DNA from 3 places in the Pseudomonas sp. GW821-FHT07F01 genome. Region 1 is predicted to be linked to each of the others. Evidence: predicted binding sites of a transcription regulator. Region 1 holds the regulator's gene; each other region holds the start of a gene.

Region 1 (9,801 bases):
ACCGAATGGGCAGGGTGGGAGGTGGAAAAGCTGGTAGCCAGCGTTCAGCAACTGCCGGAAAAACTGCGTGCTGCGGTGATCAACCAGGGTGGCGGGCATGCCAACCATTCGCTGTTCTGGGCGGTGATGACACCCACCGGTGGCGGTCATCCCCAAGGCGCCCTGGGGCAAGCCATCGAGCAGCAACTGGGTGGTTTCGAGAGCTTCAAGGAAGCGTTCACCAAGGCCGCACTCACCCGTTTCGGCAGTGGCTGGGCCTGGCTCAGCGTGACACCGGAGAAGAAACTGGTGGTGGAAAGCAGCGGTAACCAGGACAGCCCGCTGATGAACGGCAATACGCCGATCCTCGGTCTGGATGTGTGGGAGCACGCCTACTACCTGCGCTACCAGAACCGCCGCCCGGAATACATCAACGCCTTCTACAACGTCATCAACTGGCCGGAAGTCGCTCAGCGCTACCAGGCCGCGATGGCTTGATACCTTTCCATCAAAACAAGATCTAAGGCCGACTATGGGCACTGAAACACTGGCAATCAGCAGCGGGCGAATGTTTCGTTATGCCTTCGGTTCGCTGTTGCTGTTGGCGGGCACGGCGTTGCTGGTGGCTCAAGGGTTGAGCTGGCTGAACCTGGAGCCGCGCTTGCTGCGCGCCTTGCAGGGCGGTTCGATCTGCGCGCTGGGCACGGCGCTGGGGGCGGTCCCGGTGCTGGTGATCCGGCGGATGCCGGTGGCGGTGAGCGACACCCTGCTGGGCTTTGGTGCCGGAGTGATGCTGGCGGCCACGGCATTTTCGCTGATCGTCCCCGGCATCGCTGCGGCCCAGGACCTGGGCTTGTCTGCCTGGGGCTCCAGCGGCCTGATCTGCGCCGGCATCATGCTCGGGGCCTTTGGCCTGTTCCTGGTGGATCTCAAGGTCTCGGGGGGCTGCCCGGAGGTGCTGGTGGGCACGCCAGAGCATCCGGTGATTGCCCCGCGTATCTGGCTGTTCGTCTTCGCCATCATTGCCCACAACATTCCTGAAGGGATGGCGGTGGGGGTGTCGGCCGGAGGCGGCATGCCGGATGCGGACAGCCTGGCCATGGGCATTGCCCTGCAGGATGTACCGGAAGGCCTGGTGATTGCCCTGGTATTGGCGGGGGCGGGGATGTCGCGGGTCAAGGCATTCCTGATTGGTGCGGCTTCAGGTCTGGTGGAACCGGTCTTTGCCTTGCTCTGCGCCTGGCTGGTGAGCCTGGCGCAGGTATTGCTGCCCCTGGGCCTGGCCCTGGCGGCGGGGGCGATGCTGCTGGTGGTCACTCATGAAGTGATTCCGGAGTCGCGTCGCAATGGCCATGACAAGCTTGCCAGCCTTGGCCTGTGTATCGGTTTCTGCCTGATGATGGTCATGGATACGGCACTCGCCTGAGAGCCGTATGGTGAGGGGCCCGCCCGGGCCTACTCGCCTTCGTCGAAGAAGTTGTTGATCAGTGCCACCAGCGCATCCATCGCTTCCTGTTCCTGCTCGCCTTCGGTCTTCAGGTGGATCCTGGTGCCCTTGCCGGCGGCCAGCATCATCATGGCCATGATGCTTTTGCCGTCGACCATGGAGTCCGGGGTCCTGCCGGCGCGGATCTGGCAGGGAAACTGCCCGGCCACGCCGACGAACTTGGCCGAGGCACGGGCATGCAGGCCCAGTTTATTGATGATCTCGATTTCCAGAGCTGGCATCGCGGGGTAGATCCTTTCAGCTAAGGTCGCGGTGGCGAACCTGGACGTTCTTCAGGGATTTTTGCAGGACCTGGCCCAGGCGCTCGGTCAGGTACACGGAGCGGTGGTGCCCGCCGGTGCAGCCGATGGCGATGGTCACATAGGCGCGGTTGCTGGCGGCAAAGCGTGGCAGCCATTTGAGCAGGTAGCTGGAGATGTCCTGGAACATTTCCTCGACATCGGGTTGCGCCGCCAGATACTCGGCCACGGGCGCATCCAGGCCTGATTGGGCGCGCAACTCGGGCTTCCAATACGGGTTGGGCAGGCAGCGCACGTCGAACACCAGGTCTGCATCTACCGGCATGCCGCGCTTGAAGCCGAAGGACTCCACCAGGAACGCGGTACCGGGTTCCGGCTGGTTCAACAGTCGCAGCTTGATGGTGTCGCGCAGCTGGTAAAGGTTCAGGTTGGTGGTGTTGACCTTGAGATCGGCCAGGTCGACGATCGGCCCCAGCAGTTGGGTTTCATCGTGGATGGCTTCGGCCAGGGAGCGGTTGGCGCTGCTCAACGGGTGGCGCCGACGGGTCTCGGAGAAGCGCTTGAGCAGGGTCTCTTCGTCGGCATCCAGGTACAGCACATCGCACTGGATATGCCGGCTGCGCACTTCTTCCAGCAATTCGGGGAAGCGCGACAGATGACTGGGCAGGTTGCGGGCATCGATGGACACCGCCACCAGCGGTTGCGCCAGTTCGGTGTGGATCAACGCACGTTCAGCCAGTTCCGGCAGCAAGCCGGCTGGCAGGTTGTCGATGCAGTAGTAGCCGTGGTCCTCGAGAACATCGAGGGCGGTGCTTTTACCTGAGCCGGAGCGGCCGCTGACGATGATCAAACGCATGATTACTGACCGTTTTGCTCGTCCAGAACGACCTGATACAAGGCTTCGTTGCTGGTGGCGCTGCGCAGCCGGTCACGGACTTCCTTGCGATCGAGCATGCTGGCGATCTGCCGGAGCAGTTCCAGGTGTGCATCGGTCGCGGCTTCCGGAACCAGCAGGACGAACAGCAGGTCGACCGGTGCGCCATCAATGGCGTCGAAATCGATCGGAGCGTCCAGGTGCATCAGCGCACTGATGGGCGACTCGCAGCCTTTGAGGCGGCAGTGGGGAATGGCGATGCCGTTGCCAAAACCGGTGGAACCGAGTTTTTCACGGGCAATCAGGCTCTCGAAGACATCCTGCATCTCCAGATCAGGCACTTCACGGCTGATCAGGTTGGCAATTTGTTCGAGGGCGCGTTTTTTACTGCCGCCCGGCACGTTCACCAGGGAACGGCCGGGGGTCAGGATGCTTTCAAGTCGGATCATGGGAGGGGAGTGTTAGCGACCCGTGCCTTGGAGAAGGTGGAGTTGCTTTTCCTTATGCTTTTTCAGTTGGCGGTCAAGCTTGTCCGTGAGCAGGTCGATTGCGGCATACATATCGTCATGTTCTGCGTTGGCAACGACCTCCCCACCGTGGATGTGCAGGGTGGCTTCGATTTTCTGCTTCAGCTTCTCGACAGCCATGGTGACCTGCACATTGGTAATCTTGTCGAAGTGCCTCTCCAGCCGGTCGAGTTTTTCGCCGATGTAGACGCGCAGGGGTTCAGTCACTTCGAGTTGGTGTCCACTGATGTTGACTTGCATACAGCTTCTCCTTCGTTGCCAGTGCATAACGCGGCAGGCTGGGTTGCCTGCCACCTAGACTACGTTTGAAAACGGCACCGGGCCCTTTTCAAACACACTCTGAAACGCTGTGGCCAGCCCTGCGGCTACATCAACCGCTTACGTTCGCTGGAAGGCGCGATCCCAAGGGATTCGCGGTACTTGGCGACGGTACGACGGGCTACCTGAATGCCTTGTGCCTCCAGTAAACCAGCGATCTTGCTGTCACTCAACGGCTTTTTCTGATTTTCCGCGGCCACCAATTTTTTGATGATCGCGCGGATCGCCGTGGACGAGCATTCACCGCCTTCCGAAGTGCTGACGTGGCTGGAGAAAAAGTATTTCAGCTCATATATGCCCCGTGGGGTATGCATGAATTTTTGCGTGGTCACCCGGGAAATCGTCGATTCGTGCATGCCCACCGCCTCGGCGATATCGTGCAGAACCAGCGGCTTCATCGCTTCATCGCCATATTCGAGAAAGCCGCGCTGGTGCTCGACGATCTGGGTGGCGACCTTCATCAGGGTTTCATTGCGGCTTTGCAGGCTCTTGATGAACCAGCGGGCTTCCTGCAACTGGTTGCGCATGAAGGTGTTGTCGGCGCTGGTGTCGGCGCGGCGTACAAAACCGGCGTACTGGGCGTTGACCCGCAGGCGCGGCACGGATTCCTGGTTCAGTTCCACCAGCCAGCGTTCGTTGTCCTTGCGCACTATGACGTCCGGGACCACGTATTCGGCTTCGCTGGATTCGATCTGCGATCCGGGGCGGGGGTTGAGGCTCTGCACCAGCTCGATGACCTGGCGCAGCTCATCTTCCTTGAGCTTCATGCGCCGCATCAGCTGGCTGTAGTCGCGGCTGCCCAGGAGGTCGATGTAGTCACTGACCAGGCGCTGGGCCTCGCCCAGCCAGGGCGTTTTCGCCGGCAGCTGGCGCAGTTGCAGCAACAGGCACTCGCCCAGGTTGCGGGCGCCGATGCCCGCAGGTTCGAATTGCTGGATGCGGTGCAGGACGGCTTCTATCTCGTCCAGTTCGATGTCCAGTTCCGGATCGAAGGCTTCGAGGATCTCCTCGAGGGTTTCGTCCAGGTAGCCCTGATTGTTGATGCAGTCGATCAGGGTCACGGCGATCAGGCGGTCGGTGTCCGACATCGGCGCCAGGTTCAGTTGCCAGAGCAGGTGGCTCTGCAGGCTCTCGCCCGCGGAAGTGCGGGTGGTGAAGTCCCACTCGTCGTCATCGCTGCTGGGCAGGCTGCTGGCGCTGGTCTGGTAGACGTCTTCCCAGGCGGTGTCGACCGGCAGTTCGTTGGGGATGCGCTCGTTCCACTCACCGTCCTCGAGGTTGTCCACCGTGGGGGCGGTTTCCTGGTAGGAGGGCTCCTGGATCTCGGTATTGGGTTTGGACTCGGTGTTGTCGGCCAGGGGGTCGCTGTTGTCGAAGTCGTCGCCTTCTTCCTGGCGTTCGAGCATCGGGTTGGACTCCAGGGCTTCCTGGATTTCCTGTTGCAGGTCCAGGGTCGACAATTGGAGCAGGCGGATGGCCTGTTGCAGCTGCGGTGTCATCGTCAGCTGCTGGCCCATTCTAAGGACTAGCGATGGTTTCATGGCAGGGGCTTAACACCTTATTTGCCGGCGCACATGCGCCATCCACTACAGGGCGCCGGAGCGCCAAACATAAGCAAATTATATGCCTGAAACTGAAGTGTTTGCCTAGAGCGCTGTAACAATAAAGTTTGTAGGGTTTTATTGTTCCCGGCGCCCTGGCGTCCAGCCCAACACATCAGCCCTTACAGGCGGAACTCATGGCCCAGATAGACTTCCTTGACCAGTTCGTTGGCCAGGATGGTCTCGGAGTCGCCTTCGGCGATCAGTTGCCCGTCGTTGACGATGTAGGCGGTCTCACAGATGTCCAGGGTTTCCCGGACGTTGTGGTCGGTAATCAGCACCCCGATGCCCTTGGCCTTGAGGTGGTGGATGATCTGCTTGATATCGCCCACCGAGATCGGGTCGACACCGGCGAAGGGTTCGTCCAGCAGGATGAACTTGGGCGCGGTGGCCAGGGCCCGGGCGATCTCCACGCGGCGCCGCTCACCACCGGACAGGCTCATGCCGAGGTTGTCGCGGATGTGGTTGATGTGGAATTCCTGCAGCAGGCTTTCCAGTTCCTGGCGACGGCCGGCCTTGTCGAGCTCCTTGCGGGTCTCGAGGATGGCCATGATGTTGTCGGCCACCGACAGCTTGCGAAAGATCGAGGCTTCCTGGGGCAGGTAGCCGATACCGGCGCGTGCTCGGCCGTGCATCGGTTGGTGGCTGACATCCAGGTCGTCGATCAGGACGCGGCCCTGATCGGCCTGGACCAGGCCGACGATCATGTAGAAGCAGGTGGTCTTGCCGGCGCCGTTGGGGCCGAGCAGGCCGACGATCTGACCGCTGTCGATGGACAGGCTGACATCACGCACGACCTGGCGGCTCTTGTAGCTCTTGGCCAGGTGCTGAGCTTTCAGAGTTGCCATTACTGGGCCTTTTGCTCGTCGGTTTTCTTTTTCGGCTGGATGACCATGTCGATCCGCGGACGCGGCGCGGTAACCGAGCTGCCATTGGCGCGACCGGCGTTGGCAACCTGCTTGACGGTGTCGTAGACGATCTTCTCGCCTTCGGTGGTATTACCGTCGTTGATGACCTTGGCCTTGTCGATCAGCACGATGCGGTTCTGCTGGGCATGGTACTGGATGGTCACGGCGTAGGCCTGGACCGGTTTCGGGTCGGTCTGCTTCTGCAGTTGCTCGAAGTAGGCGAGGTTGCCCACCGAGGTCACCACGTCGATTTCACCGGTCTTGGACCGGGTGATGGTCACGGTGTTACCGGTGATCTTCATCGAGCCCTGGGTGATGATGACATCGCCCTTGTAGGTGGCCACGCCGTTCTTGTCGTCCAGCTGGGCGTCGTCGGCCTGGATGCGGATCGGCTGTTGGCTATCGTTCGGCAGAGCCCAGGCGCTCACGCTTCCCAGTGCTGCGCCCAGACTGAGCAAAATAGGGAGGGTTTTAACGAGCCTCATACTGTCCTCTTACGTTCGATAGCAGGTTCATCCTGCCGTCTTTCAAATACGCTTTCATTCCCTTGGCCGTAGTCACGCCGCCGGCGCCGTCGATTCTAACGGCTTGCTCGGTCTGCGCATATTGCTTCTGCGGGAATACTGTCATGCGGGTTGTGGTGATCAGCAGGTTGCGGTTGTGCTCGTCGGTGCGGGAAACCCGTACCGAATCGATCAGCTCGACCTCGGTGCCGTCCGGGTTGACCTCGCCGCGTTCGCTCTGGACATGCCAGGGGAACGTGGTGCCACGGTACATCTGCAGGTCCGGCTTGGTCAGCAGGGTCACTTCGCTGGCCTTGACGTGCTCGACCTTGTCCGAGGTCATTTCGTACTGCAGTTTGCCGTCGGGCAGGTACTGCACGCTGCGGGCGTTGATCACGTAGTAGTCAATGGCGCTTTCGTCGACCTGGGCCACCGGCTTGTCGAGGAAGCGTTCCGGGCTGATGTTCCAGTAACCGACCGCTGCGAACAGCAGGGCGATGGTCCCGAAGATCAGGATGTTGCGAATCTTTTTGCTCAGCATGGGAAGGCTCTATAAGTAAGCGGCATTGGCTGCTTCAAGGCGGTCCTGGGCACGCAGGATCAGTTCGCAGAACTCGCGGGCGGCACCTTCGCCGCCGCGGGCCACCGTGACGCCGTGGGCGTGTTCGCGGACAAACGCTGCGGCATTGGCCACCGCCATGCCCAGCCCCACGCGGCGGATCACCGGCAGGTCGGGCAAATCGTCGCCCAGATAGGCGACCTGTTCATAGCTTAGGCCCAGTTGGCCAAGAAGCTCGTCCAATACCACCAGCTTGTCTTCGCGGCCCTGGTACAGGTGGGGAATCCCCAGGTTCTTGGCTCGGCGCTCTACCACCGGGGTCTTGCGCCCGCTGATGATCGCCGTCTGCACGCCGGCCGCCATGAGCATCTTGATGCCCTGGCCGTCCAGGGTGTTGAAGGTCTTGAACTCGCTGCCGTCTTCGAGGAAGTACAGGCGCCCGTCAGTCAGCACGCCGTCGACATCGAATACCGCCAGCTTGATGTTTTTACCGCGTTGCAGCAGGTCGGCACTCATCACATCACTCCCGCGCGCAGCAGGTCGTGCATGTTCAAGGCGCCGATCGGCCGGTCTTCCTTGTCCACCACCACCAGGGCGCTGATCTTGTGGTCTTCCATGATTTTCAGGGCTTCGGCGGCCAGCATGTCGGCACGTGCGGTCTTGCCATGAGGGGTCATCACCGAATCGATGGTGGCATGGTGTATATCGATGGCCCGATCCAGGGTGCGACGCAGGTCGCCGTCGGTGAAGATCCCGGCCAGGCGGCCGTCGGCCTCCAGGATCACGGTCATGCCCAGGCCCTTGCGGGTCATTTCCATGAGCGCGTCCTTGAGCAGGGTGCCGCGTTGCACCTGGGGCAGATCGCTGCCTTCGTGCATGACGTTCTCCACCTTGAGCAGCAGGCGACGGCCCAGGGCACCACCCGGGTGGGAGAAGGCAAAGTCCTCGGCAGTGAAACCGCGGGCTTCCAGCAGCGCCACGGCCAGGGCGTCGCCCATGACCAGGGCGGCGGTGGTCGAGGAGGTCGGTGCCAGGTTCAGCGGGCAGGCTTCGTGCTCGACGTGGACGTTGAGGTTGACGTCAGCCGCCTTGGCCAGCGGCGACTCGGGGTTGCCGGTGAGGCTGATCAACTGGATGCCCAGACGCTTGATCAGGGGCAGCAGGGTGACGATTTCGTTGGTGGAGCCGGAGTTGGAGAGGGCCAGGATCACGTCATCGCGGGTAATCATGCCCATGTCGCCATGGCTGGCTTCGGCAGGATGGACGAAGAAAGCCGTGGTCCCGGTGCTGGCCAGGGTAGCGGCAATCTTGTTGCCGACGTGCCCGGACTTGCCCATGCCGACCACCACTACGCGGCCTTTGCTGGCCAGAATCATCTCGCAAGCGCGTACGAAATCTGCGTCGATATGGGGCAGCAAGCCTTCTACTGCCTGTAGTTCGAGGCGGATGGTGCGTTGTGCTGATTGAATCAGGTCGCTGGATTGGCTCATGTCTGAAATCGTATAGCCCGATGAAAAGGCGGCGATTATAGCGGTAATGAACAAATCCCTCACGCAAGTTCGTCAGGCTTTGTCTACCGGGCGCGAGGAAAGTCTGGTTTTTGCCTGTCGTCGACCTGAACGGGGGTGGCGTCGGCCTTGGGGGCTCCGTATCAGCAGTGATATAGTTCGCCGCCAGTTCGGCCTGCCCAGGGGCATGTACTCCCGGCAGGGAGCCAAGCGTCCGAGTGATAGGCTGCATCGCAAGGAGTTTAGATGAGTGCCGATAACGCCTACGCGGTCGAGCTGAAGGGACTGTCCTTCAAGCGCGGTACGCGCAGCATTTTCAATAACGTGGATATCCGTATTCCGCGGGGCAAGGTCACCGGCATCATGGGGCCTTCCGGCTGTGGGAAGACCACCCTGTTGCGCTTGATGGGCATGCAGTTGCGGCCCAGCAGCGGCGAAGTGTGGGTCAATGGCCAGAATCTGCCGAGCCTTTCGCGCAGCGATCTGTTCGACGCGCGCAAGCAGATGGGCGTGCTGTTCCAGAGCGGCGCACTGTTCACCGACCTGGACGTGTTCGAGAACGTGGCCTTTCCGCTGCGGGTGCACACCCAACTGCCGGACGAAATGATTCGTGACATCGTCCTGCTCAAGTTGCAGGCGGTGGGCTTGCGCGGCGCGGTCGACCTGATGCCCGACGAGCTGTCCGGCGGCATGAAGCGCCGGGTCGCCCTGGCCCGGGCGATTGCCCTGGATCCGCAGATCCTCATGTACGACGAGCCTTTCGTGGGCCAGGACCCCATTGCCATGGGCGTTCTGGTGCGCCTGATCCGGCTGCTCAACGATGCCCTGGGCATCACCAGCATCCTGGTTTCCCACGACCTGGCGGAAACCGCGAGCATTGCCGACTACCTCTATGTAGTGGGCGATGGCCAGGTGTTGGGCCAGGGAACTCCCGAAGAGCTGATGGACTCCGATAATCCGCGTATCCGTCAGTTCATGAAGGGCGATCCCGACGGCCCGGTGCCGTTTCACTTTCCAGCGACGGACTACCGCGCAGATCTTCTGGGGAAGCGCTGATGCGCAAAATATCGCTAATCGAGAGGGTTCGCCTCTTCGGTCGCTCAGGCATCGATGTCCTGGCGGTACTGGGGCGTTCCACGCTGTTCCTGTTCCATGCGTTGCTGGGCCGCGGTGGCATCGGCGGCAGCTTTGGCCTGCTGGTCAAGCAACTGCACTCAGTGGGCGTGATGTCCCTGGTGATCATTGTCGTGTCCGGGATCTTCATCGGCATGGTGCTGG
Region 2 (9,801 bases), on a different contig from region 1:
CCAACTACCCCAGCACCTCGCGTTTCTGGGAGGTGGTGGACAAGCATCAGGTGAACATCTTCTACACCGCGCCCACCGCTCTGCGTGCCCTGATGCGCGAAGGCAGCGCCCCGCTACAGAACACCTCCCGCGCCAGCCTGCGCTTGCTCGGCAGCGTCGGCGAGCCGATCAACCCGGAAGCCTGGGAGTGGTATTTCAACGTGGTCGGCGAACAACGCTGCCCGATTGTCGATACCTGGTGGCAGACCGAAACCGGCGGCATCATGCTCAGCCCCCTGGTCAGCGCCCGGCAGATCAAGCCCGGATGCGCCTCGACCCCGATGTTCGGCGTACAACCGGTGCTGCTGGACGACCAGGGCAAGGAAATCCATGGGGCAGGCAGCGGCATCCTGGCAATCAAGGCCAGTTGGCCGGCGCAGATCCGTAGCGTCTATGGCGATCCCAAGCGCATGGTCGAAACCTATTTCGCTCCCTACCCCGGCTATTACTTCACCGGTGATGGTGCCCGGCGCGACGAGGATGGCAGCTACTGGATCACCGGGCGCATCGACGACGTGATCAACGTTTCCGGGCACCGCATCGGCACCGCCGAAGTGGAAAGCGCTCTGGTGCTGCACGACAGCATCGCCGAAGCGGCGGTGGTCGGTTACCCCCATGATCTCAAGGGCCAGGGAATCTATGCCTTCGTCACACCGATGCAGGGCGTCGAGCCCGACGAGGCACTGAAGAAGGAACTGCTGGCCCTGGTCAGCCGCGAGATCGGCAGTTTCGCCAAGCCGGAGCTGATCCAGTGGGCTCCGGCCCTGCCGAAAACTCGCTCGGGCAAGATCATGCGGCGTATCCTGCGCAAGATCGCCTGCAACGAACTGGATACCCTGGGTGACACTTCGACCCTGGCGGACCCCAGCGTGGTGGACGGCCTGATCGACAAACGCCTGAACGTTTGAAACCGGCGCGGCATCCGCCGCGCTTCTTTTTTAAATAGCCACACCGAGCTGTCATGGAATTCATTCGCAGCCGCATCGAAAGCCAGGTCATGAGCCTGTCCGGCCTGTCTCTGGGCCAACTCGACCTGGAACATCCCAAAGGTGACCCCGGCCTGTTCGGGCCGGGGTCCGTCAGTTGGCAGGTGCACGCCGACTTCAGCAGCATGCTGATCGGCGGCATCAGCGCCCTGTTGATGCAGGCCCTGCATCCTCTGGCCTTGGCCGGCGTCTGGGATCACTCGAACTTTCGCCAGGACATGATCGGCCGCCTGCGCCGCACCGGGCAGTTCATCTCCGGCACCACCTTCGGCTCCCGCCAGGACGCCGAATGGCTGATCGACAAGGTACGCAGCATTCACTTGCACATAGTCGGCACCGCCCCCGATGGCCGCCCCTATGCCGCCAGCGACCCCGATCTGCTGACCTGGGTTCACGTGGCTGAGGTCAGCAGCTTTCTTGCCGCGCACTTGCGTTACCTCAACCCTCATCTTTCCGGGGCTGACCAGGATCGCTACTACGACGAGATCGCCCTGATCGCCGAACGCCTGGGAGCCCGGGACGTGCCGCGCTCGCGACGCGCCGTGGCCGACTACCTGCAGGCCATGCGCCCCCAACTGCTCTGCGACCAACGCAGCCGGGAAGTCCTGCGCCTGCTGCTGGCTGCCCCAGCCCCCAGCCGCCTGGCCAAACCCTTCGGTTCGTTGATGATGCAGGCCGGCATCGACCTGCTGCCGGACTGGGCCAGCGCCATGCTCGAGGTCAATCAGAACCCGCTGCAACGCCAACTGATTCGTGCCAGCGTCAAGCGCAGCACGCCGATGCTGCGCTGGGCGGTACGGGACAGTTCCGTGCACCGGGCGAAACGACGCATGGGCCTGTAAAAACCGACCGTTCAAGCACAACCCGACCGGCCGGTTCGCGATTGGCCGGCTCCCGGGGTTGTGTGCAACCATGATTTCGCCAATTTCCAGTGCCTGTGCCGCCCGGCCAACACCCGCACCACGCCACAGGTCCCCGCCACCGAACACAAGGACCCGATCATGCAAGACGTCGTAATCGTTGCCGCCACCCGCACCGCCGTGGGCAGTTTCCAGGGCTCCCTGGCGAACATTCCCGCCGTTGACCTGGGCGCCGCGGTCATCCGCCAATTGCTGGCCCAGACCGGCATCGACCCGGCCCAGGTCGACGAAGTACTCATGGGCCAGGTGCTCACCGCCGGCGCCGGGCAGAACCCCGCCCGCCAGGCCGCGATCAAGGCCGGCCTGCCCCACGCGGTACCCGCCATGACCCTGAACAAGGTCTGCGGCTCCGGCCTCAAGGCCCTGCACCTGGGCGCCCAGGCCATCCGCTGCGGCGATGCCGAGGTGATCATCGCCGGCGGCCAGGAAAACATGAGCCTGTCCAACTACGTGCTGCCCGGCGCCCGCACCGGCCTGCGCATGGGCCACAGCCAGATGGTCGACTCCATGATCAGCGACGGCCTGTGGGATGCCTTCAACGACTACCACATGGGCATCACCGCCGAGAACCTGGTGGAGAAATACGGCATCAGCCGTGAATCCCAGGACGCCTTCGCCGCCGCTTCCCAACACAAAGCCGCAGCGGCCATCGAGGCCGGGCGCTTTGTCGACGAGATCACCCCGATCCAGATTCCCCAGCGCAAGGGCGACCCCCTGACCTTCGCCACCGACGAGCAGCCACGCCCCGGCACCACCGCCGAAGCCCTGGCCAAGCTCAAGCCGGCGTTCAAGAAAGACGGCAGCGTCACCGCCGGCAACGCCTCGGCGCTGAACGACGGCGCCGCTGCGGTGATGCTGATGAGCGCCAGCAAGGCCCGGGCCCTGGGCCTGCCGGTGCTGGCAAAAATTGCCGCCTACGCCAACGCCGGCGTCGACCCGGCGATCATGGGCATCGGCCCGGTCTCGGCCACCCGCCGCTGCCTGGACAAGGCCGGCTGGACCCTGGACCAGCTGGACCTGATCGAAGCCAACGAAGCCTTCGCCGCGCAGTCGCTGTCGGTGGCCAAGGAACTGGAATGGGACGCCAGCAAGGTCAACGTCAACGGCGGTGCGATCGCCATCGGCCACCCGATTGGTGCATCGGGCTGCCGGGTGCTGGTGACCCTGCTGCATGAAATGATCAAGCGTGATGCCAAAAAGGGCCTGGCCACCCTGTGCATCGGCGGCGGCCAGGGCGTGGCCCTGGCGATCGAGCGCTAACCTCCGCGCAAAACCGCCCTCCTTGTAGGAGCTGGCTTGCCAGCGAAGGCGCCCGTGAGAGCGCTTTCGCCAGCAAGCTGGCTCCTACGGGGAAGACCTGCGCATGATCGTCTTTGCCGGCAAGCTGGCTCCTACAACGGACGGGACGCTGGTAAACTGCCGCGCCTCACTCCTCAGCTCCAAGGCGCTCCGCATGTCCTCCTTGAATCAGGCGCTGCGCGCCGCTCTCGATCACCGCCAGGACCTGCTCGCCGAGCTGCATCAGCAAGGCACCGACTGCTATCGCCTGTTCCACGGCAGCCAGGAGGGTGCCGGCGGCCTGACCATCGACCGCTATGGCCCGCAATTGCTGGTACAGAGCTTTCACCAGACGCTGGAACGCGACGCCCTGCTGCAACTGCACGACAGCATCAATCAGCATCTGAACCTGTCGACCCTGCTGGTCTACAACGACCGCTCCCGGGGCAACTCGCGGATCGACCGCGAAGACTCGGTGTACCGCGCCGAAGAGGCTGCCCTGGAGGACCTGGTTGGCCACGAATGGGGCCTGAATTACCGCGTGCGTGGACGCCACGCCGGGCAGGACCCGCTATTGTTTCTCGACCTGCGCAACGCCCGTGGCTGGGTCAAGCAGCACAGCGCGGGTAAAAGCGTGCTCAATCTCTTCGCCTACACCTGTGGCGTAGGCCTCAGCGCCGCAGCTGGCGGCGCGCGCGAGGTGTGCAACCTGGACTTCGCTGAGGGCAACCTGGCCGTCGGACGGGAGAACGGTCAGCTCAACCCGCAATTGCCACAGATGCAGTTCGTGCAGTCGGACTATTTCCCGGCCATCCGCCAACTGGCGGGCCTGCCCATCAGCCAGCGCCGCGGGCAGAAACTGCCCAGCTATCCGCGCCTTGAACAGCGCCAGTACGACCTGGTACTGCTGGACCCGCCAGCCTGGGCCAAGAGCGCCTTCGGTACGGTCGACCTGCTGCGTGATTACCAGAGCCTGCTCAAGCCGGCACTGCTTGCCACCGCCGAAGACGGCGTGCTGATCTGCTGCAACAACCTGGCCAAGGTCTCGATGCCGGACTGGCGTGAACAAGTATTGCGCTGCGCCGAGAAGGCCGGGCGTCCGGTGCGCGACTGCCAGGTCCTGGTACCCGCCGCGGACTTCCCCTCCCAAGACGGGCAACCCCCACTGAAAACCTTGATCCTGCAACTTTGACCAAGGGCAGGAAATCTGAACAATCCTGAAGACTGGAGTGGTTTCGGAACCGTAAACGCGTGCCATACTCCAAGGCACTTCCGATTCAGATAGATGAAGCCTCGCATGACCAAAGGATTGATTCGCGCTCTTTGCGCCTTGTTGACCGCTCTCGCCCTTTACAGTCTGCTGGGCTTTCTGATTCTGCCGGGCATTGCCTTGCGGGTGGCCAACCAGCAATTGGCCAACTACGCCACCACCCCAGCCCATATCCAGCGCATCGAGCTCAACCCCTTCAGCCTGGAGCTGACCCTCTGGGGCCTGAGCATCGGTGAACCGGGCAAGGAGCAGATCGCCTTCGATCGCCTCTACGCCAATCTGCAATTGGACAGCCTGTGGAAACGCGCGCTGCACCTGGCGGATGTCGAGCTGGACCAGCCCAAGACCGAAATCCTCTTCGACAAGGAAGGCAAGCTCAACCTCCTGGCCCTGTTCAAGCTGCCGGCCAGCGAACCGACCCCAAGCGACCCCAACGCCAAACCCTTCCCGGTACGCATCGAACGCATCAAGCTGGCCGGCGGCTACCTGCATTTCCAGGACCTGCGCCCCAGCGAACCCATCGAATTCCTCTACAACAAGCTCGATTTTGAGCTGAAGAACCTCAGTACCCTGCCGGACGACAGCGCCGACATGACGCTGGTGGCCACCGGCCCCGAGGGCGGGCAGATCGACTGGAGCGGCAACTTCAGCGTGACGCCGCTGACCTCCGAAGGCACCTTGAAAGTCACCGACGGCAAGATGAAAGCCTGGTGGCCCTATGTGCGCGATGCGGTGCCGCTGGTGCTGGAAGACGGCGTGGTCAACCTCAGTACCCACTACAAATTCAGCCTGACCAAGGAAACCGAGCTGCTGCTGGACAACACCTCCATCAGCGTCGCGCCCTTTGCCATCAAGGCCCCGGACGGTCGCCCACTGGCGCGCCTGGAGCGCCTGGACGTCAGCGAAACCACAGTCGACCTGGCCAAGCAGCACGTGATTGTCGGCAAGGTCCGCAGCCAAAAGCTCGAAACCTGGGCCGCCCTTGAAGCCGATGGCCAGTTGGACTGGCAAAAGCTCTTCGCCAGTCAGCCGGCCAAACCGGCGCCAAAACCCGAGCCGGCCGCCGCCGACGCCCCCAAGGAACCGGCAGTACCAGGCAAACCCTGGCAGGTGCTGCTCAAGGACGTGCAACTGCGCAACTACCAGGTGCACCTGGCCGATCGCAAGGCCAAGCCCGCCGTAGCCCTGGAGCTGGGGCCGCTGAACCTGGACCTGCAGAACTTCGACAGCCTCAACCAGTCGCCCTTCACCCTCAAGCTCGATACCGGCCTGGGCAAACAAGGCAAGGTCAACGCCACCGGCGAGGTCAACCTCAACCCCGTCAGCGCCAAACTCAAGGTGCAGACCCGGGACATCGACCTGCGCGTCGCCCAGTCCTATATCAGCCCGTTCATCCGCCTGGAACTGCGCAGCGGCATGCTCGGCAGTGACCTGGCAGTGGACCTGAAGAAAGTCGAACCCCTGACTTTCAGCGTCACCGGCCGGGCCAATGTGGACCAGCTGCACACCCTGGACACCCTCAAGACCCGCGACTTCGTAAAATGGAAACAAGTGGTGGTCGAAGGCCTGAACTATCAGCACGGTGACAGCCTGACCATCAGCCGGGTCAACCTGATGCAGCCCTATGCACGTTTCATCATCAACGATGACCGCACCACCAATATCGACGACCTGCTGATTCCACAACCACCCAGCAGTGGTGGCAAATCCTCGACGAAGGCCGAGCCCAGCTCAAGCAAGCCCCTGGGCATCCACATCGGTGAAATCGCCATCAACGACGGTTCGGCGAACTTCGCCGACCTGAGCCTGACGCCGAACTTCGCTACCGCCATCCAGCAGCTCAACGGCCATGTCGGCACCATCGACAGCCGCCAGGCCAAGCCGGCAGACGTGGACGTCAAAGGCAAGGTCGACCGCTATGCGCCGGTGACCATCAAGGGCAGCGTCAACCCGTTCGATCCGATGGCCGCCCTGGATATCGCCACCAGCTTCAAACGAGTGGAACTGACCACCCTGACCCCCTACTCCGGGAAATTCGCCGGTTTCCGCATCCGCAAGGGCCGGCTCAACCTCGACCTGCACTACATGATCACCAAGGGCCAGCTCAAGGCCGAGAACAAACTGGTGGTCGAGCAGTTGCAACTGGGGGAAAAGGTCGACAGCCCGGACGCCGTGGATTTGCCGATCCGCCTGGCAGTGGCCTTGCTGAAAGATACGGACGGCAAGATCTCCATCGAGCTGCCTATCTCCGGTGATTTGAACAACCCGCAGTTCAGCGTGATGCCGATTGTCTGGCAGACCCTGCGCAATCTGGTGCTGCGCGCCGCCCAGGCACCCTTCAAGTTCATTGGCGGGCTGGTCAGCGGTGGTGGCTCGGAAGACCTGAGCAACGTGTCCTTCGCTCCAGGCTCCAGCGACCTGAGCAAGGAATCCGAGTCGGCCCTGACCACCCTGGCCAAGGCGCTCAAGGAGCGTCCGACCCTGCGCCTGGAAATCGAAGGTACCAGCGCCCAGAGCAGTGACGGCCCGCTGATCGCCGAACAGCGGCTGGAGCGCGAATACCAGTACAACTACTACAAGATCCTCCAGCGCCGCGGTGACAAGGTCCCCGCCCAGGCGTCCCTGCTGCAGGTTCCCGAGGGCGAAAAGGCCCCTCTGCTGGAAGGCATCTACCGCACCCGCCTGAAACAGCAGCCGCCGGCGGAATGGACCCAGCTCAGCCGCGACGAACGCAGCGCCAAGCTGCGTGAAGGTCTGATCAAGTTCTGGAGCAGCAGCGACGTGCTGTTGCGACAACTGGGTCAGGAGCGCGCCAGCAGCATCAAGGACTTCCTGGTGGACAAGGGCCAACTGGCCGACGACCGGGTCTACTTCATCGATGCCAACCTGGGCCAGGCCGAAAGCGATGGCCGGGTCGTCACCCCGCTGCACCTGGACAGCGAATAAACCTCTCGCGCCGGGCTCCACCCAGCCCGGCCGGTATCTCCTGCAGCGCCTGCCTGGCGCCCACAATAGAACAGGCCCCGACACTCAGTGCCGGGGCCTGTAATGATCACGTCCTTGTGATCTTCCGCATGAACCCTTTTGAGAAGCGGCAGACGTATCACTCGGCTCGTCTACCGCACCCTCTCCCTGTCCAGGCGAGAAGCGTGAGTGTTACTCGGCTTTCAGGCCGTCAGCGGAAACTGCCTTGACGCCTTTGATTTTCTTGGTGATGGCCACGGCGGTAGCTTTCTGAGCCTCGGTTACCGCAACAGTGGACGACAGCGAAACAACGCCCTTGTTGGTTTCAACCTTGATGTCGGTGCCAGGAATGCCTTTCTCGGTTACCAGATCGCTTTTCACTTTGGTGGTGATCCAGGTATCGGAGGTGGCCTCTTTGGCCTTGGTCACTTCACCGGCAGCCACCACCATGGGCGACTGGGTGTTTTGAGTGGTCTGCGCAAATGCTGCGTTAGCCATGGTCAGGGTCAGAGCGGTAGCAGTTGCGGCAGCGATAGCGAACTTCTTCATACGAGTAACTCCTGTTCTTTAAGAAAGCCTGCGCCGTGTCCTGGCAACAGGGTTATGAGGGATATTGCAGGTGCTGTGCCAAGTCTAGGAGCCTATAAATATTCATAAAAATCAATAAGTTATAAAATCAAAAATAATTCGGCATCATGCAAAATGCATGACTGCCCGCCAATCTGCATGCAAGTTGCGGCTTTTTCAGCGCGGCCTGGCCAATCGTGAAAAGCCTCCTCAAGCCCCCTCCGCACCACAGCCTTTGGGCGCATAGTCGGCCTCCACAGTGGTGGTGCATGTCCATCCTGAAGTCGCCGAACGGGTCAGGGTCAGGGTCTTGTTCAGCACCGGCCCCGGCGCATTGAGCAGGGTGCAGCCAATGCTGCCTTCACCGGTGGCCGCCGTCCCGCCGGCACTCATCCGGCAGTTGGCGGTCTGGGCCGTGCCCCCGGCCAGGGCCAGGGTCGGATCGGTCCCCTGGTTCAATAGATCCTCGACGTTGACCTTCAGGGCCGACGCCTCGGCCAGGGCGGCAATCACCTTGGCCCGCGCCTGGTACTTGGCATACATCGGCATCGCCACGGTGGCGAGGATGCCGATGATGGCTACCACCACCAGCAATTCGATCAGGGTAAAACCGGATTGATGTTTCATGGGTTGCCTCCTGGCATGGACGAATGTTGCATGAGCACAAAGGCGTGAAGCACAGCCTGTGCCAGGAGATAACCCACGGATTACGTGGCCTGCAGGTGCGATAGCCCATGGCCTTGAGCACAAGGAGTCGCACAAACTGACAAATTTCGTCAGCCCCTGCCCCTCTCCGGCAGCGCCTCGCCAGCTAGGCTTGGACAGGTGCATGGCGACCCGACAGTCGGCTCGCGCCCCCACCAAGGAACGTCCGGGGGTCAGGGTGATCTATCACCCGTTCGAACACAGCAGGGCGCTTGCGCCTCCCTATCCACCCTTGCACCAAGGATCGAACCATGGCGGTAAAAGCACCCGCGACCAGTGTCTATCTCTGGCACGGCACCGACAGCCAGGGCCGCCCCCTCACCGGAGAACTCAGCGCCGCGACCCCGGCCCTGATCAGGGCGCAATTGCGCAGACAGGGCATCACCCCAACCCGAGTCCGACGCAAACCCAAGGGCTGGCTGCGCCTGCATCAGCGAGTAGGGGCACGGGACATTGCCCTGCTCACCCGGCAGTTGGCCACGCTGATGCAGGCCGGGGTGCCGCTGCTGCAATCCTTCGACATCATTGCCGAAAGTTTCGAGCATCCGCAGATGCGCCAACTGCTGGCCAGCCTCAAGCGCGACATCGAGGCCGGCTCCAGCCTGGCCACGGCATTGCGCAGACAGCCGCGCCACTTCGACCCGCTGTACTGCAACCTGGTGGACGCCGGCGAGCAGGCCGGCGCCCTGGATACCCTGCTGGAGAGAGTCGCCACCTATAAGGAAAAGAGCGAGAACCTGAAGGCGCGGCTGAAGAAAGCCATGGTCTATCCCTTGGCGGTGATCGGCGTGGCGGTCGTGGTCAGCAGCATCCTGCTGCTCAAGGTGGTACCCCAGTTCCAGAGCCTGTTCGCCGGTTTCAATGCCGAGCTGCCACTGCTCACCCAGTGGGTCATCGCTCTGTCACACTTCATCCAGCAGCAGGGGGCGCTGCTGCTGGCCGCCGGTGTGCTGGGCGGGCTTGCGGCGCGCCTGGCCTATCAGCGCTCCCCGAGCTTGCGTGACCGCCTGGATGTCGGCCTTTTGCACATGCCCCTGGCCGGGCCACTGCTGCATAAATCCGCGGTGGCCCG
Region 3 (9,801 bases), on a different contig from region 1:
GCAGGTCGAGAAAGGCGTTGGCGCAGCCCTGGCGCTCGCGTTGCAGCTCGCGAGCCCCGGCGACCCTGGTGGCGGCTGCGGCGCTATCATTGCCCGGTTGCGGCTCGGGGTTGAGGGCGGTGGCTTCGCGGGCCACGGTCAGGTGCAGGTCGATGCGATCCAGCAGCGGCCCGGATATCTTGTTGCGATAGCGCTGGATCTGCTCCGGTGTGCAACGGCAGCGTCCGCTGGGCTCGCCAAGATATCCACAGGGGCAGGGGTTCATCGCTGCCACCAATTGGAAGCGTGCCGGGAACTGCACCCGGTCCCGGGCTCGGGCAATGACGATCTGCCCGGACTCCATGGGCTCGCGCAGCACTTCCAGGACCTTGCGGTCGAACTCCGGCAGTTCATCGAGAAACAGCACGCCGTGATGGGCCAGGGTGATTTCCCCGGGCTGGGGTTTCGAGCCGCCTCCGACCAGCGCCGCACCCGAAGCCGAATGGTGGGGCTGGCGAAACGGCCGCTGTGGCCAGTAGCGCAGGGGCTTGTGGCTGGCCACCGACTGGATCGCCGCGACTTCCAGGGCTTCATCTTCCTGCAACGGTGGCAGCAGGCCGGGCAAGCGGCTGGCCAACAGGGTCTTGCCGGTGCCTGGCGGGCCGCTGAACAACAGGTTGTGGGCGCCCGCCGCGGCGATCAGCAGGGCGCGCTTGGCGGCGAGCTGGCCTTGCACTTCGCTGAGGTCGGGGTAGGGGAAGTGGCTCTGCACCAGGCCGTCGCTGACATAGGGCGCAATCGGCGCGTGGCCGTTGAAATGGGCAACAGCCTCCAGCAGATGATCCACCGCGATCACCTTTAGGCCGCTGGCCAGGCAGGCTTCTTCGGCATTGGCCCGGGGCACCAGCAGGGTATGCCCGGCGTCGCGTGCCGCCAGTGCGGCGGGCAGTACGCCGCGTACCGGGCGCACCGCGCCGGAGAGCGCCAGCTCCCCCAGGCATTCGATGTTGTCCAGGGCCAGGGCCGGCACCTGCACGCTGGCGGCAAGGATGCCCAGGGCGATGGCCAGATCGAAGCGCCCGCCGTCCTTGGGCAGGTCCGCCGGCGCCAGGTTGAGGGTGATGCGCCGGGCCGGAAAGTTGAACCCGGCATTGAGGATTGCACTGCGCACCCGGTCCTTGCTTTCCTTGACCGCGGCTTCCGGCAGGCCCACCAGGGTCAGGCTCGGCAAGCCGTTGGCCAGGTGCACTTCAACACTGACAGCCGGAGCCTGGACGCCGACCTGGGCACGGCTGTGGATGATTGCCAGGGACATGGGGAGAGCTTCCTTGCGACAGCGGGAATCGCGTCCTGCGGTGCTGCAAGGATAGATGAGGGGGCTGGCCAGAGGAGCGCCCGAATGGGCACAGGATATGTCGTCGGTGCGCGAGCCTTCGCCGGCAAGCCAGTTCCTACAGGACAGGTCTGTAGGAGCCGGCCTGCCGGCGAACTCGGATTCAGATCATTGCGCTGCCGGGTTCAGCCGGGCTTCCAGCTCCGCCACCTTGGCTTCGAGGCTTTCCAGGCGCGCGCGAGTGCGGGCCAGGACCACCATCTGGCTGTCGAATTCTTCCCGGCTGACCAGGTCCAGCTTGCTGAAGCCGCTTTGTAGCAGGGCCTTGAGCTGGCTTTCGATTTCATTGCGGGGCAGGGGTGTTTCACCGCTGAGCAACCGCGAGGCGTGGCCGCTCAGGGCGTCGAGAAGGTCTTTGGGCGCGAGCATGGGAGAGTCCTGAATTGCAGTCGGCCCGCAGTGTATCACGCAGCAACGACGCTCCAGGTGGCCCCGGGTTGCACGTTTTTCGCGCATCTGGCCGGGCGCCAGCGCACCGTTTTTGTGCGTATCCCGGGTGCCGTTTTCCCGCATTCCCTGCCGGCTCGGGGCAAGGGACTGAAATCACTGATTTTTCCCGAGCTGGCAAGCTTTCTGCTTAGACCCTGGTGACCCATGCACTGATGCAGTCGCTGTGACGAATGCAGTGCGGCAGGCGGAGCGGGGAGTGTTTCGTCAGACAGCGGTTAGCTGGCGTCGGTCGGGCTGAGGAAGGCCGACGGTGCGTTACAAAGCCAGGCACTGCGCTTAGACTTGAGTCGGGTTTGTTTTCCTGGGGCAAGTCCACCAATTCGGGAGAGAGTTTCATGAAGCTAGTCACTGCCATCATCAAGCCGTTCAAGTTGGACGACGTGCGCGAGTCGCTGTCCGAGATCGGCGTGCAGGGCATTACCGTCACTGAAGTCAAAGGCTTCGGCCGGCAGAAGGGTCACACCGAGCTGTATCGCGGTGCGGAGTACGTGGTGGATTTCCTGCCCAAGGTGAAGATCGATGTCGCCATTGACGACAAGGATCTTGACCGGGTTATCGAGGCGATAACCAAGGCCGCCAACACCGGCAAGATCGGTGACGGCAAGATCTTCGTGGTCAATCTGGAACAGGCTATTCGCATCCGTACCGGCGAAACCGATACCGACGCAATCTAAGCCGCCAAACCCAACGCCCCAGGAGAAAACAATATGACTCTGCGTAAATTCGCAGGGCTAGGAGCCCTTTTGTCCCTCGTAATGCCAGGCCTGGCCATGGCGGCAGACGAAGCGGCGGCTCCAGTCCTCAACTCCGGCGATACCGCCTGGATGCTGACCTCCACAGCCCTGGTGCTGTTCATGACCATTCCTGGCCTGGCGCTGTTCTACGGCGGCATGGTGCGGTCGAAAAACATTCTTTCGGTAATGATGCAGTGCTTCGCCATTACCGGCCTGATCACTGTCCTGTGGTTCATCTACGGCTACAGCATGGCGTTCGACACCACCGGGATGGAAGCTGGCGTGGTCAACCTCAATTCCTTTGTGGGCGGCTTCTCCAAGGCCTTCCTGGCGGGCATCACCCCGGCCAGCCTGACCGGCCCGGCTGCGCTGTTCCCTGAAGCGGTGTTCGTCACCTTCCAGATGACCTTCGCCATCATCACTCCAGCGCTGATCGTCGGTGCCTTCGCCGAGCGGATGAAATTCTCCGCCATGCTGATCTTCATGGGCGTGTGGTTCACCCTGGTGTATGCGCCGATCGCCCATATGGTCTGGAGCGGTCCGGGCTCGCTGCTGGGCGACTGGGGCGTGCTGGACTTTGCCGGCGGCACCGTAGTGCACATCAACGCCGGTATCGCGGGCCTGGTGGCCTGCCTGGTGCTGGGCAAGCGCAAGGGTTTCCCGACCACGCCGATGGCGCCACACAACCTGGGTTACACCCTGATGGGCGCAGCCATGCTGTGGATCGGCTGGTTCGGCTTCAACGCCGGTTCCGCCGCTGCCGCCAACGGCACCGCCGGCATGGCCATGCTGGTAACGCAGATCGCGACGGCTGCCGCCGCCCTGGGCTGGATGTTTGCCGAGTGGATCACCCACGGCAAGCCTAGCGCGCTGGGCATCGCTTCGGGTGTGGTCGCAGGCCTGGTGGCAATCACTCCGGCTGCCGGTACCGTTGGCCCGATGGGCGCCCTGATCATCGGTCTGGCGGCCGGTGTGGTGTGCTTCTTCTGCGCCACCAGCCTCAAGCGCAAGCTGGGATATGACGACTCCCTGGACGCCTTTGGCGTGCACGGCATCGGCGGTATTCTCGGTGCGATCCTCACCGGTGTGTTCGCTGCTCCGTCCCTGGGTGGCTTCGGCACCGTGACCGATGTGGCCGCTCAGGTCTGGATCCAGGCCAAGGGCGTGGGTTTCACGGTGATCTACACCGCGATCGTCACCTTCATCATCCTCAAGGTTCTGGACGCGGTCATGGGGCTGCGGGTGAGCGAGGAAGAAGAGGCGGTCGGCCTCGATCTGGCACAGCACAACGAGCGTGGTTACAACCTGTAATCGCGCAAGAAAAAAAAGCCCGGCTCCGGCCGGGCATTTTTTTGCCTGATGTTTGTCATTGAGAAAGGCTGAAAGGATTTTCTGACAAGCATTGGCGTGTTTGCCGTGACGATTTCCGGCAGGGCAAATGCTTACACTAAAGCAGGATTATTCGGCGCTTTGTTTTTTCCCTGAGCGCGCTAGAATGCGCGCCGAAGCGTGGAGATCGGTATGTGGCAACAGACCCTGATTACCCTGCGGGCCAGGCCCCGGGGCTTTCATCTGGTGACGGACGAGTTGCTCGCCGGCCTGCCTGAGTTGAAGGCATGTCGGGTTGGTCTGCTGCATCTGTGGCTGCAACATACCTCGGCCTCGTTGACCATCAACGAGAACGCCGATCCGGCGGTACGGCGTGACTTCGAGCGTTACTTCAACACCCTGGTGCCTCAAGGCATGGCCGGGTACGAACATAACGACGAAGGCGCGGATGACCTGCCGGCGCACTTCAAGGCCAGTTTGCTAGGCTGTCAGCTGACTTTGCCGGTAGCGGCGGGGCGTCTGGCGTTGGGCATCTGGCAAGGCGTTTATCTGGGCGAGCATCGCGATCATGGCGGTGCTCGCAAAGTCCTTGCCACCTTGCACGGTGATAAGGCATAAGCCGCTGAGTATCAGTGGACGTTGATTTTTTTCCAGCGGCCTTCGACAGTCGGCACAGCTGGGCTATAACTAATCTGCTTTTCGCAAGTCATGAGGTAGAACATGAGCGACGATGATCTGGAAAACGACGACCTCGAAGTAGGTGACGAAGACGAAACCGAAGAAGGTCTTGAAGCGGCTGCCGACGATGTGGCGGAAGACGATGGCAGTGATGTTCCTGCTCCAACCGCCAAAGGCAAGGCCAAGGCTGCCGTCTCGGTAGACGAGCTGCCGAGTGTAGAAGCCAAGAACAAGGAGCGTGATGCACTGGCGCGTGCCATGGAAGAGTTCCTGGCCCGTGGCGGCAAAGTGCAGGAAGTCGAGGCCAACGTGGTCGCCGATCCGCCCAAGAAGCCTGATAACAAGTACGGCAGCCGGCCTATCTGAGCCTTGCACCTTGCTTGCTGAAAAAGCCCGCCGTCGCTGCGGGCTTTTTCATGGGCACCCTTCTCGGAAACGGCCCCGAGCGCCGGCGCTTGCTGTAGGAGCGAGCTTGCTCGCGAAAGCGCCGGTTCAGGCGCCGCGATGCCAGCGGGCAAGCAGCCCGGGTAGTTCAATCAGGCTGCGGATCTCGGCGTCTGGAGCGCGTTCGGCTTCCCAGGTCTTGCCGTTGGGATTGAACCAGATCGCACGCAGCCCTGCCTGCTGTGCGCCGGCAATGTCATCCCCCGGGTGGTCGCCGATATGCACGGCGGTGTCGGCAGTCGCTTCGCCACGCTGCAAGGCTTCGTGGAACAGCCGGGCGTCGGGCTTGGCGATGCCGATGTCCTCGGCGCACAGCGCGAACTTGAAATAGTCCGCCAGGCCCAGGCGGCGCACGTCGGCGTTGCCGTTGGTGACCACGCCAAGGGCGAAGTGATTGGCCAGGGCTTCCAGGGTCGGCTGGACTTCTGGAAAGATCTCCAGCTGATGCCGGGCATGCAGGAAAACTTCAAAACTCTGGTCGGCCAACTGGTTGGCCTGGGCATGGTCATACCCGGCTTCTTCCAGGGCATGAAACAGCACCTGGCGGCGCAGGGCGCTGATCCTGTGCTTGAGGTTCGGCTGGGCGAGCAGCACCCGCTCGCGAATGGCCCACAGATGCTCCACCGGCACGCCTCCGAGATTCGGTGCGTGTTCGGTCAGCCACTGGCGCAGGGTGGCTTCGGCACTGACGATGACCGGGGCGGTATCCCACAGGGTATCGTCGAGGTCGAAGGTGATCAGCTTGATGGTCATTACTCACCGCCTTTGTTGCGTTTGGCCCGTGGGTGGGCGCTGTCGTAGACCGCCGCCAGGTGCTGGAAGTCCAGGTGGGTGTAGATCTGCGTGGTCTTGATGTCCGAATGCCCCAGCAGTTCCTGCACGGCGCGCAGGTCCTGGGAGGATTCCAGCAAATGGCTGGCAAAGGAATGGCGCAGCATGTGCGGGTGCAGGTTCTGCCCCAGTTCGCGCTCGCCGGCGGCCTTGACCCGCAGCTGGATGGCCCGCGGCCCCAGGCGCCGGCCCTTCTGGCTGACGAACAGGGCACCATCAGGCGGGTTGCTCAGGGCGCGCAGGGGGAGCCATTGCTCCAGGGCTGACCGAGCCTTCTTGCCCACCGGCAGGACCCGGGTCTTGCTGCCCTTGCCATGGACCTGCACCAGGCCGTCCGCCAGGTCCAGCTGATCGAGGTTGAGGCTGGTCAGTTCGGAAAGGCGCAGGCCGCAGGAGTAGAAAAGTTCGAGAATCGCCTGGTCGCGGTGGGCCAGGAAGTCGTCTTCCACGGCGCCATCGAGCAACTGCAGGGTGCGGTCGGTGTCCAGGGTCTTGGGCAGGCGTCGTTCGCCCTTGGGCGGCGCCAGGCCGTTGGCCGGGTCGTGAGTGCACAAGCCTTCGCGGTTCAGGTAGTGGTAGAGCCCGCGTACCGCTGACAGCAGGCGCGCCAGGCTGCGGGACGACTGGCCCTGCTGGTGCAGGCGGGCAATCAGGCTGCGCAGGCCCTGGATGTCCAGGTCGGTCCAGCTGCGCACCTGCATTTTCTCGCAGAACCCCAGCACCTTCTCGAGGTCGCGCCGGTAGGCTTGCAGGGTGTGGGGCGACACCTGGCGCTCACTGCGCAGATGCGCGCAGTAGGCGTCCAGCTGTTGTTGCATGGTCAGCGTACCGAGCGCAGCGAGTGGGTGAAGCGCGGCAGAACGCGGCCGGTGACTTCGGCGATGTAGTTGAGGAACAGGGTGCCCACCGAGCTCTTGTAGTGCTGCGGATCACGGCTGGCTATCGCGAGTACGCCATGCATGCCCTGATGTGCCAGGGCCACCACAGCGGTAGAACCGATCTGTTTGCGCTGCTCTTCGCCGAAAAGGAAATCCAGCTCGTGTTCGCGCAGGCTGCCGCTGACGCTCTTGCCTTCGGACAACAGGCCGCCGATGGCGCCCTGGGCTTCGGCGGCGGAGACCCAGCGACCCACCGGCATGGCGCTGTCGCTGAACAGGATCAGGCTGACGAAGGGCACCTGGAAATCCTGGCGCAGGCTGTCTTCGACGCTCATCACCACTTCTTCCAGGCTGGTGGCGTCCATCAGCGCGAGGATCAGGCGGCGGGTCTTGTCGAACAGCCGGTCGTTGTCCCGGGCCACGTCCATCAGCTGCGACAGGCGATGGCGCATCTCGATGTTGCGCTCGCGCAGGATCTTCATCTGCCGCTCCACCAGCGATACGGTGTCGCCGCGCTGATGGGGAATGCGCAAGGCCGGGAGCAGTTCATCGTGGTCGACGAAGAAGTCCGGGTGGGCCTCCAGGTAGGCGGCGACGGCTGCCGCCTCCAGGTTTTCGGACGGTGATTGGTCGGGCGTTTCGGCAGGAACCTGCGGCTGATCAGTCATGGATTTCGCTCACTTAAAGACGCACCTGTCCTTCGTATACGCGCACTGCCGGGCCGGTCATCATCACCGGTTGGCCAGGGCCTGCCCATTCAATGGACAGGCGCCCGCCCGGCAGGTCGATCAATAGGGGCGAATCCATCCACCCCTGGCTGATCGCGGCCACAGCAGCAGCGCAGGCGCCGGTGCCGCAGGCCTGGGTTTCCCCGGCGCCGCGTTCCCAGACCCGCAGTTGCGCGCGCTGGCGGTCCAGGACCTGGAGAAAACCGACGTTGACCCGCGCCGGGAAGCGCGGGTGGTGTTCGATCTTCGGACCCAGCTCGTGCACCGGCGCGCTGTTGATGTCATCCACCCGCAACACGGCGTGGGGGTTGCCCATGGACACCGCGGCCAACTGCACCTGGCGGCCATCGACGTCCAGGGTGTAGCTGTCGGCCTGGGCCGGGGCCTGGAACGGAATGTCCGCCGGTACCAGGCGCGGCGCGCCCATGTTGACGCTGATCTGGCCGTCGTTGCGGATATCCAGCTCGATCACGCCGCTCTTGGTCTCGACGCGGATCTGGCGCTTGGTGGTCAGGCGCTTGTCCAGCACGAAGCGGGCAAAGCAGCGTGCACCATTGCCGCACTGTTCCACTTCGGAGCCGTCGGAGTTGAAGATCCGGTAGCGGAAATCCACATCCGGGTTGCTCGGGGCCTCGACGATCAGCAACTGATCGAAGCCAATCCCGGTATTGCGATCACCCCATTGTTTGGCGTGCTTGGGCAGAATATGCGCGTGCTGGCTGACCAGGTCGAGAACCATGAAGTCATTGCCCAGGCCGTGCATCTTGGTAAAACGCAGCAGCATGGTCTTACTCCGGCAGCAGGCTTTCGCCAGCGAATAACTCGGCTACCGTCTCGCGGCGACGTACTTCAACAGCCTGGTCACCATCGACCAGTACTTCTGCGGCACGGCCGCGGGTGTTGTAGTTCGAGCTCATGACGAAACCATAGGCACCAGCGGAATGCACCGCCAGCAGGTCACCCTCGGCCAGGGCCAGGGTGCGTTCCTTGGCGAGGAAGTCGCCAGTTTCACAGATCGGGCCGACGATGTCGTAGGTACGGGGTTCGGCATCTCGCGGGCGCACGGCGCTGACATCCATCCAGGCCTGGTACAGCGCCGGGCGGATCAGGTCGTTCATGGCGCCGTCGACGATGGCGAAATCCTTGTGTTCGGTGTGCTTGAGGTATTCGACCCGGGTCAGCAGGGCGCCGGCGTTGGCCACGATGAAGCGGCCCGGTTCGAATACCAGGGCCAGGTCGCGACCGTCCAGGCGCTCGCGCACGGCCTTGACGTAGTCGGCGGCCAGCGGTGGCTCTTCGTCGCGATAGCGCACGCCCAGGCCGCCACCCAGATCGATGTGGCGCAGGTAGATGCCGCATTCACCGAGGCGGTCCACCAGGTCCAGCAGGCGGTCGAGGGCGTCGATGAAGGGTTCCAGGGTGGTCAGTTGCGAGCCGATATGGCAGTCGACACCGACGATTTCCAGGTTCGGCAGCTGCGCGGCGCGGATGTACACGTCCTCGGCGGTGGCAATGTCGATGCCGAACTTGTTTTCCTTGAGCCCGGTAGAGATATACGGGTGGGTACCGGCATCCACGTCCGGATTGACCCGCAGCGAGACCGGTGCACGAACGCCCAGCTCGGCCGCTACCAGCTGCAGGCGCTCCAGCTCTTCGGCGGACTCGACGTTGAAGCAGTGGACGCCGACTTCCAGGGCACGACGCATGTCGTCACGGGTCTTGCCAACACCGGAGAAGACAATCTTGTCGGCTTGCCCGCCCGCAGCCAGGACCCGCTCCAGCTCGCCCCGGGAGACGATATCGAAACCGGCGCCCAGGCGCGCCAGGACATTCAGTACGCCCAGGTTGGAGTTGGCTTTTACCGCGAAGCAGACCAGGTGCGGCATGCCGGCCAGGGCCTGGGCATAGGCCTGGTACTGGGCTTCGATGTGCGCACGGGAATAGACGTAGGTGGGCGTACCGAAACGTTCGGCAATGGCGGACAGGGCTACGCCTTCCGCGAACAGCTCCCCGTCGCGGTAGTTAAAAGCGTCCATGGTTTGCCCTTAGTAGGTGTCGTGCTTGTGCGACTGCGATTGCGACTTCGCCTGCTCTTCAGGGGATTTGCTGTCATCAGGCAGGTACAGCGGGCCTTTCTGGCCGCAGGCGGTAACGAGGCAAGCAACCGCGACGAGCGCAGCAAGGGAAGAGATCAGGCGCTTCATGGCGAAATCCTTGAGAATGCGTAAATTGCGCCCGAGTATACCGGCCACCCGGCAGCTTGCCTATGCAGCGTAACTCCCGTCCAGCGGGCCTTTGCCAAGGCCCGGCCGGTGGCTTTGGTCGGGCGGTCGTGCAATGGGCGTCGCATTTATTTC

The links. Region 1 encodes sigma-54, which starts transcription at its own class of promoters, with help from an activator protein. Its sites were predicted from a motif close to ANTGGCATNNANNTTGCTNT; they were not measured.
Region 2: AC07R1_RS28420 (pilin) is a predicted target of sigma-54. The motif match lies at 8,698-8,717, and genes of this name have one in related genera.
Region 3: glnK (P-II family nitrogen regulator) is a predicted target of sigma-54. The motif match lies at 1,933-1,952, and genes of this name have one in related genera.

What each region holds. Positions count from the first base shown of each region.
Region 1 is NZ_JBWKQO010000007.1:231,590-241,390, forward strand. It holds gene AC07R1_RS26110 (superoxide dismutase) at 1-477, shown strand, start outside; gene AC07R1_RS26115 (ZIP family metal transporter) at 512-1,405, shown strand; gene AC07R1_RS26120 (HPr family phosphocarrier protein) at 1,435-1,707, opposite strand; gene rapZ (RNase adapter RapZ) at 1,724-2,581, opposite strand; gene ptsN (PTS IIA-like nitrogen regulatory protein PtsN) at 2,584-3,048, opposite strand; gene hpf (ribosome hibernation-promoting factor, HPF/YfiA family) at 3,061-3,366, opposite strand; gene AC07R1_RS26140 (RNA polymerase factor sigma-54) at 3,492-4,985, opposite strand; gene lptB (LPS export ABC transporter ATP-binding protein) at 5,168-5,893, opposite strand; gene lptA (lipopolysaccharide transport periplasmic protein LptA) at 5,893-6,438, opposite strand; gene lptC (LPS export ABC transporter periplasmic protein LptC) at 6,425-6,997, opposite strand; gene AC07R1_RS26160 (KdsC family phosphatase) at 7,007-7,531, opposite strand; gene AC07R1_RS26165 (KpsF/GutQ family sugar-phosphate isomerase) at 7,531-8,505, opposite strand; gene AC07R1_RS26170 (ATP-binding cassette domain-containing protein) at 8,770-9,579, shown strand; gene mlaE (lipid asymmetry maintenance ABC transporter permease subunit MlaE) at 9,579-9,801, shown strand, end outside.
Region 2 is NZ_JBWKQO010000008.1:304,606-314,406, reverse strand. It holds gene acs (acetate--CoA ligase) at 1-947, shown strand, start outside; gene AC07R1_RS28445 (oxygenase MpaB family protein) at 1,001-1,867, shown strand; gene AC07R1_RS28440 (acetyl-CoA C-acetyltransferase) at 2,027-3,205, shown strand; gene AC07R1_RS28435 (class I SAM-dependent rRNA methyltransferase) at 3,399-4,415, shown strand; gene AC07R1_RS28430 (DUF748 domain-containing protein) at 4,521-7,439, shown strand; gene AC07R1_RS28425 (BON domain-containing protein) at 7,650-8,006, opposite strand; gene AC07R1_RS28420 (pilin) at 8,235-8,651, opposite strand; gene AC07R1_RS28415 (type II secretion system F family protein) at 8,981-9,801, shown strand, end outside.
Region 3 is NZ_JBWKQO010000003.1:355,846-365,646, forward strand. It holds gene AC07R1_RS12175 (YifB family Mg chelatase-like AAA ATPase) at 1-1,294, opposite strand, end outside; gene AC07R1_RS12180 (accessory factor UbiK family protein) at 1,481-1,741, opposite strand; gene glnK (P-II family nitrogen regulator) at 2,158-2,496, shown strand; gene AC07R1_RS12190 (ammonium transporter) at 2,530-3,867, shown strand; gene AC07R1_RS12195 (secondary thiamine-phosphate synthase enzyme YjbQ) at 4,078-4,503, shown strand; gene sutA (dormancy-specific transcriptional regulator SutA) at 4,606-4,929, shown strand; gene AC07R1_RS12205 (HAD family hydrolase) at 5,056-5,760, opposite strand; gene xerC (tyrosine recombinase XerC) at 5,760-6,656, opposite strand; gene AC07R1_RS12215 (DUF484 family protein) at 6,659-7,384, opposite strand; gene dapF (diaminopimelate epimerase) at 7,398-8,228, opposite strand; gene lysA (diaminopimelate decarboxylase) at 8,233-9,480, opposite strand; gene lptM (LPS translocon maturation chaperone LptM) at 9,490-9,648, opposite strand.